DNA from 2 places in the Nonomuraea antimicrobica genome. Region 2 is predicted to be linked to the other one. Evidence: riboswitches for the same ligand, from Rfam matches in the RefSeq annotation. Region 2 holds a riboswitch; the other holds the start of a gene.
What was found. Region 2 has a riboswitch for cyclic di-AMP ahead of ABD844_RS14795 (C40 family peptidase). Riboswitches for the same ligand answer to the same signal wherever they lie in the genome.

Region 1 (5,198 bases), on a different contig from region 2:
GGGGCGGGATAGACCAGGGCTCGTTTGAGCAGCGCCAGGGGCGCAAGACCGGCCGGCGCGAGGCGAATCCGCATGATCGCCTTACCGAAGGTACGGCCACGCCGGCAATGCGCCCGCCAGTCGTAGCCCGCATAACCCAGCCCGCCCACCAGCCACGCCAGCACGCCGGGCAGCCGCCCGTCGAACACGTCGAGCCCGCCGACAGTTCGGAAGACGCCCCACAGCACGATGAACAGAATGTAATAGATGACCCCGAAGACGAGCGCCTCAATCAGCCGGGCGGCGAGTCGTTCCCACCATTCCGCGGGTGGCCCGTCCAGCCGCGCCACCGTCCCGGCCATAACTCCACCTCACGTCGTCGACGGCGCCGATCACGAACCATTTTCGTACGGACCCGCGGGCAAAACACAGGGGCCGGCGGGAAGCCGGCCCCTGTGTTTTGCGTCGTGACGGATTACTTGATCTTCACCACGACCGTGCCCGCGATCTTGTCCGCGAACGTCTGCTGCAGCGGCTTGTCCCAGAGCTGCGAGGCGCCGTTGAGCGCCACCACGACCCAGGCGAGCAGCCCGGTGATGATGGGGATCGGGATGGCGTTGATGACCCAGCCACCCCAGGTGACCCCGGCGCGCATGAGCGCCATGTTCGTGGGGAGACCGGCCGGCGACAGAGCCTGACCCACGGGGACGACCTTGATGCCCATCACCATCTTGCCGATGGTCTGGCCCTTCATCTTCAGCAGGACGAAGTCGAAGGCCACCCAGAGGGCCGTCACGATGACCCCCGAAATGATCGCCGCGACCGTGCTGGTGAGGAACCCGCTGCTCGCGCCGTCCAGTGAGGAGTAACTGGCCACCGCGAACAGGCCGATGATCAGGCCCACCACGAAGTTGAGCACGAGCAGGATCACGAAGTCGATGATCCTGGCCACCAACCGCTGCCACCACTCCGCCAGCGGCGCAGGGGCCCCCGGAGGCTGTACGCCGACCGGCGCGCCGTAGCCCTGCTGCCCGTAGCCGGGCTGCTGGCCGTAACCGCCCTGGCCGTACGCCTGCGGCTGCCCGTAGCCGGCCTGACCGTACTGCTGCTGGTCGCCGTACTGGGCCTGCTGGCCGTACTGCTGCTGGTCGCCGTACCCGGGCTGCTGGCCGTAGCCGGGTTGGGCGTAGCCGGGCTGCGACTGCTGCTGCTGGCCGTAGCCCTGCTGCGGGTAGCCCTGCTGGCCGTACTGCTGGCCCGACTGCGCCTGCTGACCGTAGCCCTGCTGCCCGTAGTCGGGCTGGGACTGTGGCTGCTGCCCGTACTGCTGGCCCGATTGGGGCTGCTGGCCGTAGCCCTGCTGCTGGCCGTAGTCGGGCTGGGACTGGGGCTGCTGGGCGTACTGCTGGCCGTAGTCGGGTTGCGACTGCTGCTGCTGACCGTAGCCCTGCTGACCATAACCCTGCTGGCCGTACTGCGGCTGCTGGCCCGACTGGGGCTGCTGGCCGTAGCCGTACTGCTGCTGTTGCTGCTGACCGTAGCCCTGCTGGCCGTAGCCCTGCTGCTGGTCGTAACCCTGCTGCCCGTAGCCGGGCTGCGAGGGCTGCTGCTGGCCGTACTGCTGCTGCTGACCGTATTGGGGCTGCTGCTGGCCGTAGCCGTACTGCTGTTGCTGCTGTTGCTGCTGTCCGTACTGGGGCTGCTGCCCATAGGCGTCGTCCGCCCGGTAGCCGATCACAGTCGCGTCCGGGTCGGGTTCGCCGGGGTGGCGGCCCGCGTTCTGCTGCCCGTACGGGGTGCCGGGTGCAGAATTTTCGCCGGATGGGTCCTGTGGATACGGCGGCTGTCCGGTGCTCACCGTGTCACCTCGCTTCGAGTGCGCATGTGGCACGTGTCAGGACACATGCCTGTGCTGCCCAACGTATCGACATAGGTATCAACAATCACCTTTCCATCAGGTCAGGGTCCGCGTCACCCGATGTCAGATGGAGCAGCATGCGGGTGTTACCCAGGGTGTTCGGTTTCACGTGTTCCAGGTCGAGGAACTCCGCCACGCCCTCGTCGTACGAGGCCAGGAGTTCGGCGTACACCTCGGGGGAGACCGGCGTGCCCTGTATAGGGCGAAAGCCGTGCCTCGCGAAGAAGTCGACCTCAAAAGTCAGACAGAATACACGTCGCAGACCCAGATCCGTCGCCTGCTGTATGAGCGCCGAGACGATCCGATGGCCGACGCCCTTGCCCCGGCACTCAGGATCCACGGCGACGGTGCGGACCTCGGCGAGGTCTTCCCAAAGCACGTGGAGCGCACCGCAGCCGACAACCTGCCCGCCCCGCTCTGCCACCCAGAACTCCTGTACGTCTTCGTACAGGGTCACCGTGGCCTTCTCCAGGAGCCGCGGACCAGCGCCCGCGTAGGTGTCGACGAGACGTCTGACCGAGCGCACGTCGGGCGTGCGGGCACGCCTGACCACCACCGCGGTCTCCGGCATCGTCAGTTCCGCCACCTGCTCCATGGCTCTCCAGGGTACAGATGTCATTACGGCTCGGCCCTAACTCCCATGTCTCGGCCTATCTTGTTACATCGTGTGGCCATGCGTGCACGAAACCCGCGTGCCCCCTCGTTCTGGCGGAACCAACGGCAAAGAGGACATAAAGTCAGTTCTGCACGGTTGGGCACGAGATCACCTTGTGACCCTTCAGTTGCGAAACCTCTACAGACTCGGCAGTTGTGGTTGAGCCCGAACCTGGAGTGCATTAGTGTCCAGCGACGATGTTCGCCGCGTGTCGCATGCGGCGAACCCGCCCAATCCTCGCAAGGGGAGCCGGGGACCCGCCGGTGGCGTCCTCCCAGCGCCACCAACTGGGGTGAATCCGACCCGTTCGGTAGGGCTGCTCCGGCCCGAACCCGCCAGCTAACCCGGTAGGCGTCGACGAGAGGAGCTGGTTGGTGAAGCGCACGCTCAACCGCGGGGGGAAGCCGGCGGGCAAGCACGCCCGCCCTCGTGAACAGGCGCGGCGACCACGCCTCTTCGGTGTGGTAAGTGTCACAGTCGCCGCGTTCCTGATCGCCGTCCCCGTCGGCTCGGCGTCCGCCGACCCCAAGCCCTCGCTGCAGGACCTGGCCAAGCAGGTCGAGCAGATGCACACGGAGATCGAGACGCTGTCCGAGGACTACAACGGCCAGCGGGAGAAGCTCAAGGCCGCCGAGAAGACCGCCGACGCCGCACAGAAGACGCTGGCGACCAGTCAGGCCGATTTCGAGGCCAAGCGCGCCAAGGCCGCCCTGCTCGCCGAGAACGCCTACATCACCGGCGGGCTGAGCAGGGCGCTGGCGTTCACCACCTCCGCCGACCCCGACACCTTCCTCGACAGCGCCGCCACCACGTACGTGCTGGAGCAGCAGCAGGGCGAGCAGGTCAACCAGGTGGCCAAGGCCAGGGAGGCCGCCGAGCGCGCCCAGGCCGGCGCCAAGACGCGCATCGAGGAGGTCGAGAAGCTCGTCAGCGACCTCGACTCCAAGCGCGACAAGATCACCAAACTCGTCACCAAGGTCGAGAGCAACCTGTTCAAGCGGGCCCTGGGCGAGGCGGGCCGGTCCGGCACGCGGGCCCAGCGCGTCAACCTGCCGATCGCGGGCAGCGGCAAGGCCGCGCAGGCCGCCCGCTGGGCGCTCACGCAGCAGCTCAAGCCGTACGTCTGGGGCGCCGAAGGGCCCAGCTCCTACGACTGCTCCGGCCTCGTCATGGCCGCCTACCAGAAGGTGGGCATCTCGCTGCCGCACTACACCGGCAGCCAGTGGACCGCGGGCAAGCACATCGACCGCTCCGAGCTGCGGCCGGGCGACCTGGTGTTCTTCTACAACGACCTGCACCACGTGGGCATCTACCTCGGCGGCGGCATGATGGTGCACGCGCCGCAGACCGGCGACGTCGTACGGATCGCCTCGATCGAGGGGCGCCCGTGGGCCGGCGCGGTACGCATCGCCAACTGAGCCCGGCATCGGCCGGATCTCCCGTCGCTAGATCAACTGGCGGCGGGCCGCCCAGGCCACGGCCTCGATCGCCGTGGCCACGCCGATGCGGTCGCAGATGCCCCGCAGCCTCCGGCGTACCGTACGACCGCTGATATCCAGTCGTCTGCCCACCCGGTCTACCGTGACCCCCTTGGCCAGCTCCGCCAGCAACGCCAGATCCGCATGGCTCAGCTCAACGCCTTCAGTGAGCACATCCATCGGGAGCCCTCCCCCCCAACAGCAGAACTTGGGCCTCTCGACCGGGCCCAAGTCGCTCCTCGCAGACGGTAAACGCATCGCGGAAAGGTCGTCAAGCATGACAATCGCCACTCTTGACGAGCGCTATTGACATGATCCGAAATGTGTGACGTACTCGCGATATGTCGGCATCGATCGGTCCACGATGAGCGACCCCGTCGAGCCTTCCGCCGTTCCGGATCAGCCGTCGACGAGCCCGGCCGACGTTCTGGGTTTCGATCCGTTCGATCGGGAGTTTCTGCGCGATCCATATGCGCGTTACCGCGAGATGAGCGCGCGCGGCGCCCTCTTCCGTACGCCCGGCGGCCTGCTCGTCGCCACCACCCACGAGCTGTGCTCGACGCTGCTGCGCGACCCGCGCTTCGGCCGCGGCCCAGGCGGCGGGCCCAACAGAGACCCAGGTCAGCCCGTTGAGTCGTTCCTGTGGATGGACCCGCCCGACCACACCAGGCTGCGCGCGCTGGTGAGCAGGGCCTTCACCCCGCGCATGATCGAACGGCTGCGCCCGCGCGTCGAGGCGGTCACGGCCGAGCTGATCGACGCGCTGCCGGAGGAGGCCGACCTCGTGGAGGGGCTGGCGTACCCGCTGCCGGTCACGGTGATCAGCGAGATGCTCGGAGTGCCTCAGGAGGACTCGGAGCGCTTCCGTGGCTGGAGCGAAATCCTGGCCCGCGGTCTTGACCCGATGCTTACAGACGACCTCGTATCGGAAACCGGGCGGGCCGGAAGGGAGTTTCGCGACTACTTCCGCGAACTCGCCGCGCTCAGGCGCCGCCGCCCCGGGGACGACCTGCTGAGCGCCCTGACCCAGGTGCGCGAGCTGACCGAGCCCGAACTGCTGGCCACCTGCGTGCTGCTGCTCGTGGCCGGGCACGAGACGACCGTCAACCTCATCGGCAACGGGGTGTTCCACCTGGTGCGGCACGGCCTGCTGGGGCACGCCGCGCAG
Region 2 (5,198 bases):
GCTGTTCAGCGCGCCGGGGGAGATCGCCGACGACGTCATCCGCCAGCTCGTACGCGCCGAGCCGCCAGGCCGGGCCATCGCCGTGGTGTCGTCCGACCGGGAGGTGGCCGAGTCGGTCAGGCGGATGGGTGCCAGACCCGTTCCGTCTGGCTTGCTGCTGCGTCGGCTGAGCCGCGCATAAGTTATGAATTGCCGGGTTTGGGCGATACCTCACTCGTCGCTTCTGTACTATTTCGCCCCAGGTGGAATCCCTGGGAGGCGACACTGTGAGGTTTGGCGGGGTACCGGTGGCCGCGGGTCTCGCGTTCGGACTGGTGCTGACCCCTCTCGGAGCGGCCGTCGCTGATCCCGAGCCCACGCTCGCCCAGGCCAAGGCCAAGCTCGACAAGCTCAACGACCAGGCCGACAAGGTCGTCGACCGGTACAACACCGCGAACGAGCGCTACAAGAAGGCCAAGACCACCTACACCAAGCTGAACGACGGCTACAAGCGCAAGCTGGCGACCGTCGAGGACCTGCGTGCGCAGGTGGTCGGCATGGCCGTCGACAGCTACCAGCTCGGCGAGGACGTCACCTCCTGGCCCGGCATCGTCGGCTCGGAAAACCCCGCGGGGACGCTGGCGGGGCTGGCGGTGGCCGGGCAGCTCGCGCAGGAACGGGCCCAGAAGCTGGCCGTGTTCGACCGGGAGAACCGCGGGCTCAAGGGCGAGCGGGACAAGGCCGAGGCGGCACTGAAGGACGCCGACAAGGAGCGGGACTCGGTCCAGAAGGAACGCTCCGAGGTGCAGAAGCTGATCACCCAGCAGAAGAAGCTGCTGAAGAAGCTGGGGGCGTACAACCCCGGCAACCCGGACAGCGTCGGCATCAAGTACACGGGGCCCGCCTCGGGGAACGGGGCCGCGGTGCTGCGGTTCGCGTACGCGCAGGTGGGCAAGCCGTACATCTACGGCGGCACAGGGCCCAGGGGGTACGACTGCTCCGGGCTGACGCAGGCGTCCTGGGCGGCGGCAGGCGTGACGTTGCCGCGTACGACGTGGCAGCAGTGGGCGTGGGGGGCGAACCGCAAGGTGGACCTCGACGACCTGCAGCCAGGGGATCTCATCTTCAGCGAGGGGCTGGGGCACGTCAGCATCTACGCCGGCAACGGGGACATCGTCCATGCGCCGCAGACGGGCGACGTCGTCAAGGTCGTCAAGCTTTCCGCGTACGGCCGCAACCTGGTCGGCGCCATCCGCCCCTGACCCGGGCGCAACCCTGATCGCACAGCCCTGACCGTACGGCGCTTGATCGTGCGGCGCTGATTTCCGGTTTCCCGCTCGGTCTGCGGTCACCGACCATGAGCCGACAGCGTTCTCATTACTATGGATCATAGTAGCTATGTTGATCAACTGGACAGAATGGGGCTGTGGCCCGGCCTTTCGAATATGGCTATGGATCGTAGGTTGTGGCGATATTTCGCGACATGTATCGCGATGGTGGCCCCATGGGTGAACCGTTCGCGGGTGCTCGCGGAACCGGAGTCGGTGTGACGGATGTGACGAAAGGGATGTTTGGGACCTGACAATCTTGGACGCGCCCAAGTGTGAGCAGGGTCACATTCCGGTAACAAAGCCTGGGGTCCCAGCAGGGGTTTCAGCTCTGACATCCCCCTCTGTCTGATCTTTACAGCCCGGCGTGCGCTTTGCCGATCCTTGAACCTTCGGCGTAGCTTCTGGCGTCGTCGCGGTGCACAAGCCATGTCCCCCGCGAACCGGCATCGGTTCCTCCCGATGTGAGACAGACAAAGATCCGCCGGTCGCCCCCGATATCCCCGAGGAGCAGCACCCTCATCGGGCGGCGACCTGCCGAATCCGTGCAGTCATGAGGCACGGAGCCGGGGACCCAGCGATCCCGTTCTTCCCGAGGGATCAGGGGTGAGTCGGCGCGCGAATCGCGCCGTAGGGCTACTTCCAGGCCCGAATCCGTCAGCTAACCCGGTAGGCGTTCGTGGAAGACGCGAGGAGAAATCCTGTCTAGCTCCCTGCAGAACCCCCGCCTGTCCCGCTTCGCCCTGAGCGGCGTGGCACTCACGATGACCGTGACGGCCGGAGGTCTGGTCCTCCATGCCCCCACGGCTCAGGCGACGACGACGAGCGACTCGGCCGGAACGGCGGCGCCGGCGGCGACCACCGCCGGCGCCTCGAAGACGGCCACGGCTGCCCGGCAACGGGCCGCCAAGGTCGCCCGGCAGCAGGCGAAGGCCCGCAAGGCCGTCGCCGCGGCCAAGGACCAGATCGGTGACCCGTATCGGTACGGGGGCACAGGGCCTGGTTCGTTTGACTGCTCCGGCCTCGTCCTGTTCGCCTGGAAGAAGGCCGGTGTCAAGCTCCCGCGCGTGGCGAGCAGCCAGTTCGCCCGCATCAGGAACAAGATCTCCTGGCGCAACCTCAAGCCAGGTGACCTGCTGTTCTTCAGCGGGCTCGGCCACGTGGGCATGTACGTCGGCAAGGGCAAGATGATCCATTCACCACGGACAGGTGAACGGGTACGCATCGACAAGCTGGACGGATGGCGTAAGTCGTCTTTCGTCGGCGCGGTCCGTCCCGGCATGTGAAGAAGCCCCGCCCGGATTCCCCCCGATCCGGGCGGGGCTCTCGCCTGTCCCCGCGGGCGGCCGCGAATCCGCCCAAGCGGCACGCGGGTGCGGCGGCTGCCAAGCGGCGGCCGCGAGTCCGCCCAAGCAGCACGCGGGTGCGGCGGGCGGCTGCCAAGCGGCAGTCGCGAATCCGCCCAGGCGCACGCAGCGGCTGCCAAGCGGTGGCCGTGGATCCGCGCAAGCGCGGGCACGAGTGCCGGGCGGCTACGATCGGCCCCGTGTCCGAGCAGGTGAGCCGACGAGCCGTGGTGGCCGTCCTCCTGCTCCTGGTCCCGGGCGCGGCGCCGCTCCCCGATCTCCCCGTCCTGCCCCCGGAGATACGCGATCTGTGGCCCGGCCGCACGGTCGTCAGCCGGGGCAGGCACTCCGTCGTGGCCCTGCACAAGCCCGCCGGGCACGAGCCCGCTGGGCACGACTCGGCCGGGCTCGCCGATCTGGCCCGCAGGGCGGACACGGCCGGGCTCCGCGTCTCCGCCGTCCTGGGCGGGCGGGTACGACCGCTCGTCGTAGTGCCGGAGTCCGCCCGCGAGGCCGCCGCGCTGGCCGGAGTGGACCGGCTCGACGGCCTGGCCGCCGTGGCCGACCGCGGGCGCGTGATCGTCGTCCCCGAACTCTTCGCCACCCTCAACCCCACCGGCAAGGACGTCGTCCTGACCCACGAGCTGACCCACGTCGTGGCCGGGACCGAGGGTCTGCCGGTCTGGCTCTACGAGGGGTTCGCGGACTACGTGGCTTATCGCGACGCCGGGTTGCCCGTCGCCACGGCGGCGGCCGAACTGGCGGTCGAGGCGCGGGCCGGGCGCCTGCCGAGCGCTTTGCCCGGACCTGCGGCTTTCGCGGCGGACGGGTCCGACCCGGTCCGGCTCGCGCGTGCGTACCAGGAGGCTTGGCTGGCGTGTCGCTTCCTCGCTGACCGGTTCGGTGAGGGGACCCTGGTGAGGCTCTACCGTGCGGCCCAGCGGGCGGGCGTCGATCGGGCGCTCGCCTCACTGGGCCTCTCCGTCGCCACGCTGACGGCGCGGTGGCGCGAGTACGTGCGGGATCAGCTCGTGTGAAGGGGAGGCAGATGAGCGAACGGCGAGACGAGGAAGACGCGCCGCACGACGCCGGTGGGCCGGAAGCGGCGACGCCGGTGACGGGCGCACGAGAGGCGGAGACGCCCGCGGCCGGGACGCGCGAACGCGACGTGCCGGACGGAGAGATGGCCGCCGTAGGGGTGAGCGCCGCACACTCCGACGGCGACGCGCACTCAGGCGCGGACGCATCTTCAGGAGCGGGTCCGCACTCAGACGCGGACCCACATGCGGGAGCGGGGGCGCATTCGGGGTCGGACGCGGACCCGGGAGGCGAGCGGCATACGTGGGGCGAGTCCCGCTCGGGGCCGGAGCCCGGCGGCGACGCGGCGGCCTCCGGCGGCGCCGGCGGGACGGGGGAGGCGGCCGTGGCGGCGTCCGGGAACGGCGCGCTGAGACGGCAGGCCGGGATCGCGCTGGCGCTGCTCGCCCTCGTGATCGTGGCCGTGGCCGCGTTCAGCACCCCCTGGCACGTGCTGACCGGCGGCCCGCCCGATCCGGCGCGCGACTTCAGCGCCGCCCAGATCGCCAGGTCGCAGGCGTTCGACGCGGCCACGAGCCTGCCGAGCTACCTCTCGCTGGCGCTCACGCTCATCTTCGCGGCGGTCCTGGTGGCCACCCCGTTCGGCGCCAAGGTGCTGGGCCGGCTCAAAGGCCCCTGGTGGGTGCGGACGATCCTCGGCGTCGTGGTGCTCACGGCGATCGTGGAGCTGTTCAGGTGGCCGCTCGGCATCTGGTTCGAGACGATCCTGCGCGACTACGGCCTGTCCACCCAGGACTGGGGGAGCTGGACCGGCGACCGGCTGAAGAGCCTGGGCGTGGAGACGTTCCTGCTGTGCGTGATGCTGCTGGCCCTGGTGGCACTGGCCCGCAGGTTCAGGCGGTGGTGGATCCCCGCGGGGGTGGGCGCGTTCGCGCTGGCGGTGCTGGCGTCGTTCGTGTATCCGGTGGTGTTCGAGCCGCTGTTCAACGACTTCACCCCGATGGCGCAGGGCCCGCTGCGGACGAACCTGCTCCAGATGGCCGAGCGCGACCGCGTGCCGGTCGAGGACGTCCTGGTCGCCGACGCCTCACGCAGGACGACGGCGCTCAACGCGTACGTGTCGGGCTTCGGCGCCACCCGCCGCATCGTCGTCTACGACACGCTGCTCCAGGCCCCGCAGCCGGAGGTGGAGCTGGTCGTGGCGCACGAACTGGCCCACGCCAAGTACAACGACGTGCTCTACGGCACGCTCATCGGCGGTCTGGGCGCCGGTCTGGGGGCGATCGTCCTGTACCTGGTGTTCGATCCGCTGCGGCGGCGCGTCGGCGTCGTGTCGATCGGCGATCCGCGCGCGGTGGGCGTGGTCATGGGCCTCATGACCATCGGCTCGCTGATCATGGGACCGCCCCAGAACGTGATCAGCCGCCACATCGAGGCCAGGGCCGACCTGCACGCGCTCGATCTCACGGGGGACCCGGCGACGTTCATCGCCATGCAGAAACGCCTG

Region 1: it holds a riboswitch for cyclic di-AMP, as region 2 does, so the genes downstream of both, ABD844_RS36915 (C40 family peptidase) here and ABD844_RS14795 (C40 family peptidase) in region 2, are expected to answer to the same signal.

The regions. Positions count from the first base shown of each region.
Region 1 covers NZ_BAAAZP010000149.1:58,936-64,133, reverse strand. The annotation lists gene ABD844_RS36930 (RDD family protein) at 1-341, opposite strand, end outside; gene ABD844_RS36925 (RDD family protein) at 455-1,837, opposite strand; gene ABD844_RS36920 (amino-acid N-acetyltransferase) at 1,923-2,492, opposite strand; cyclic di-AMP (ydaO/yuaA leader) riboswitch at 2,770-2,921, shown strand; gene ABD844_RS36915 (C40 family peptidase) at 3,014-3,970, shown strand; gene ABD844_RS36910 (LuxR C-terminal-related transcriptional regulator) at 3,998-4,210, opposite strand; gene ABD844_RS36905 (cytochrome P450) at 4,356-5,198, shown strand, end outside.
Region 2 covers NZ_BAAAZP010000051.1:31,735-36,932, reverse strand. The annotation lists gene ABD844_RS14805 (NYN domain-containing protein) at 1-181, shown strand, start outside; gene ABD844_RS14800 (C40 family peptidase) at 288-1,241, shown strand; cyclic di-AMP (ydaO/yuaA leader) riboswitch at 1,833-1,998, shown strand; gene ABD844_RS14795 (C40 family peptidase) at 2,060-2,593, shown strand; gene ABD844_RS14790 (gluzincin family metallopeptidase) at 2,854-3,690, shown strand; gene ABD844_RS14785 (M48 family metallopeptidase) at 3,702-5,198, shown strand, end outside.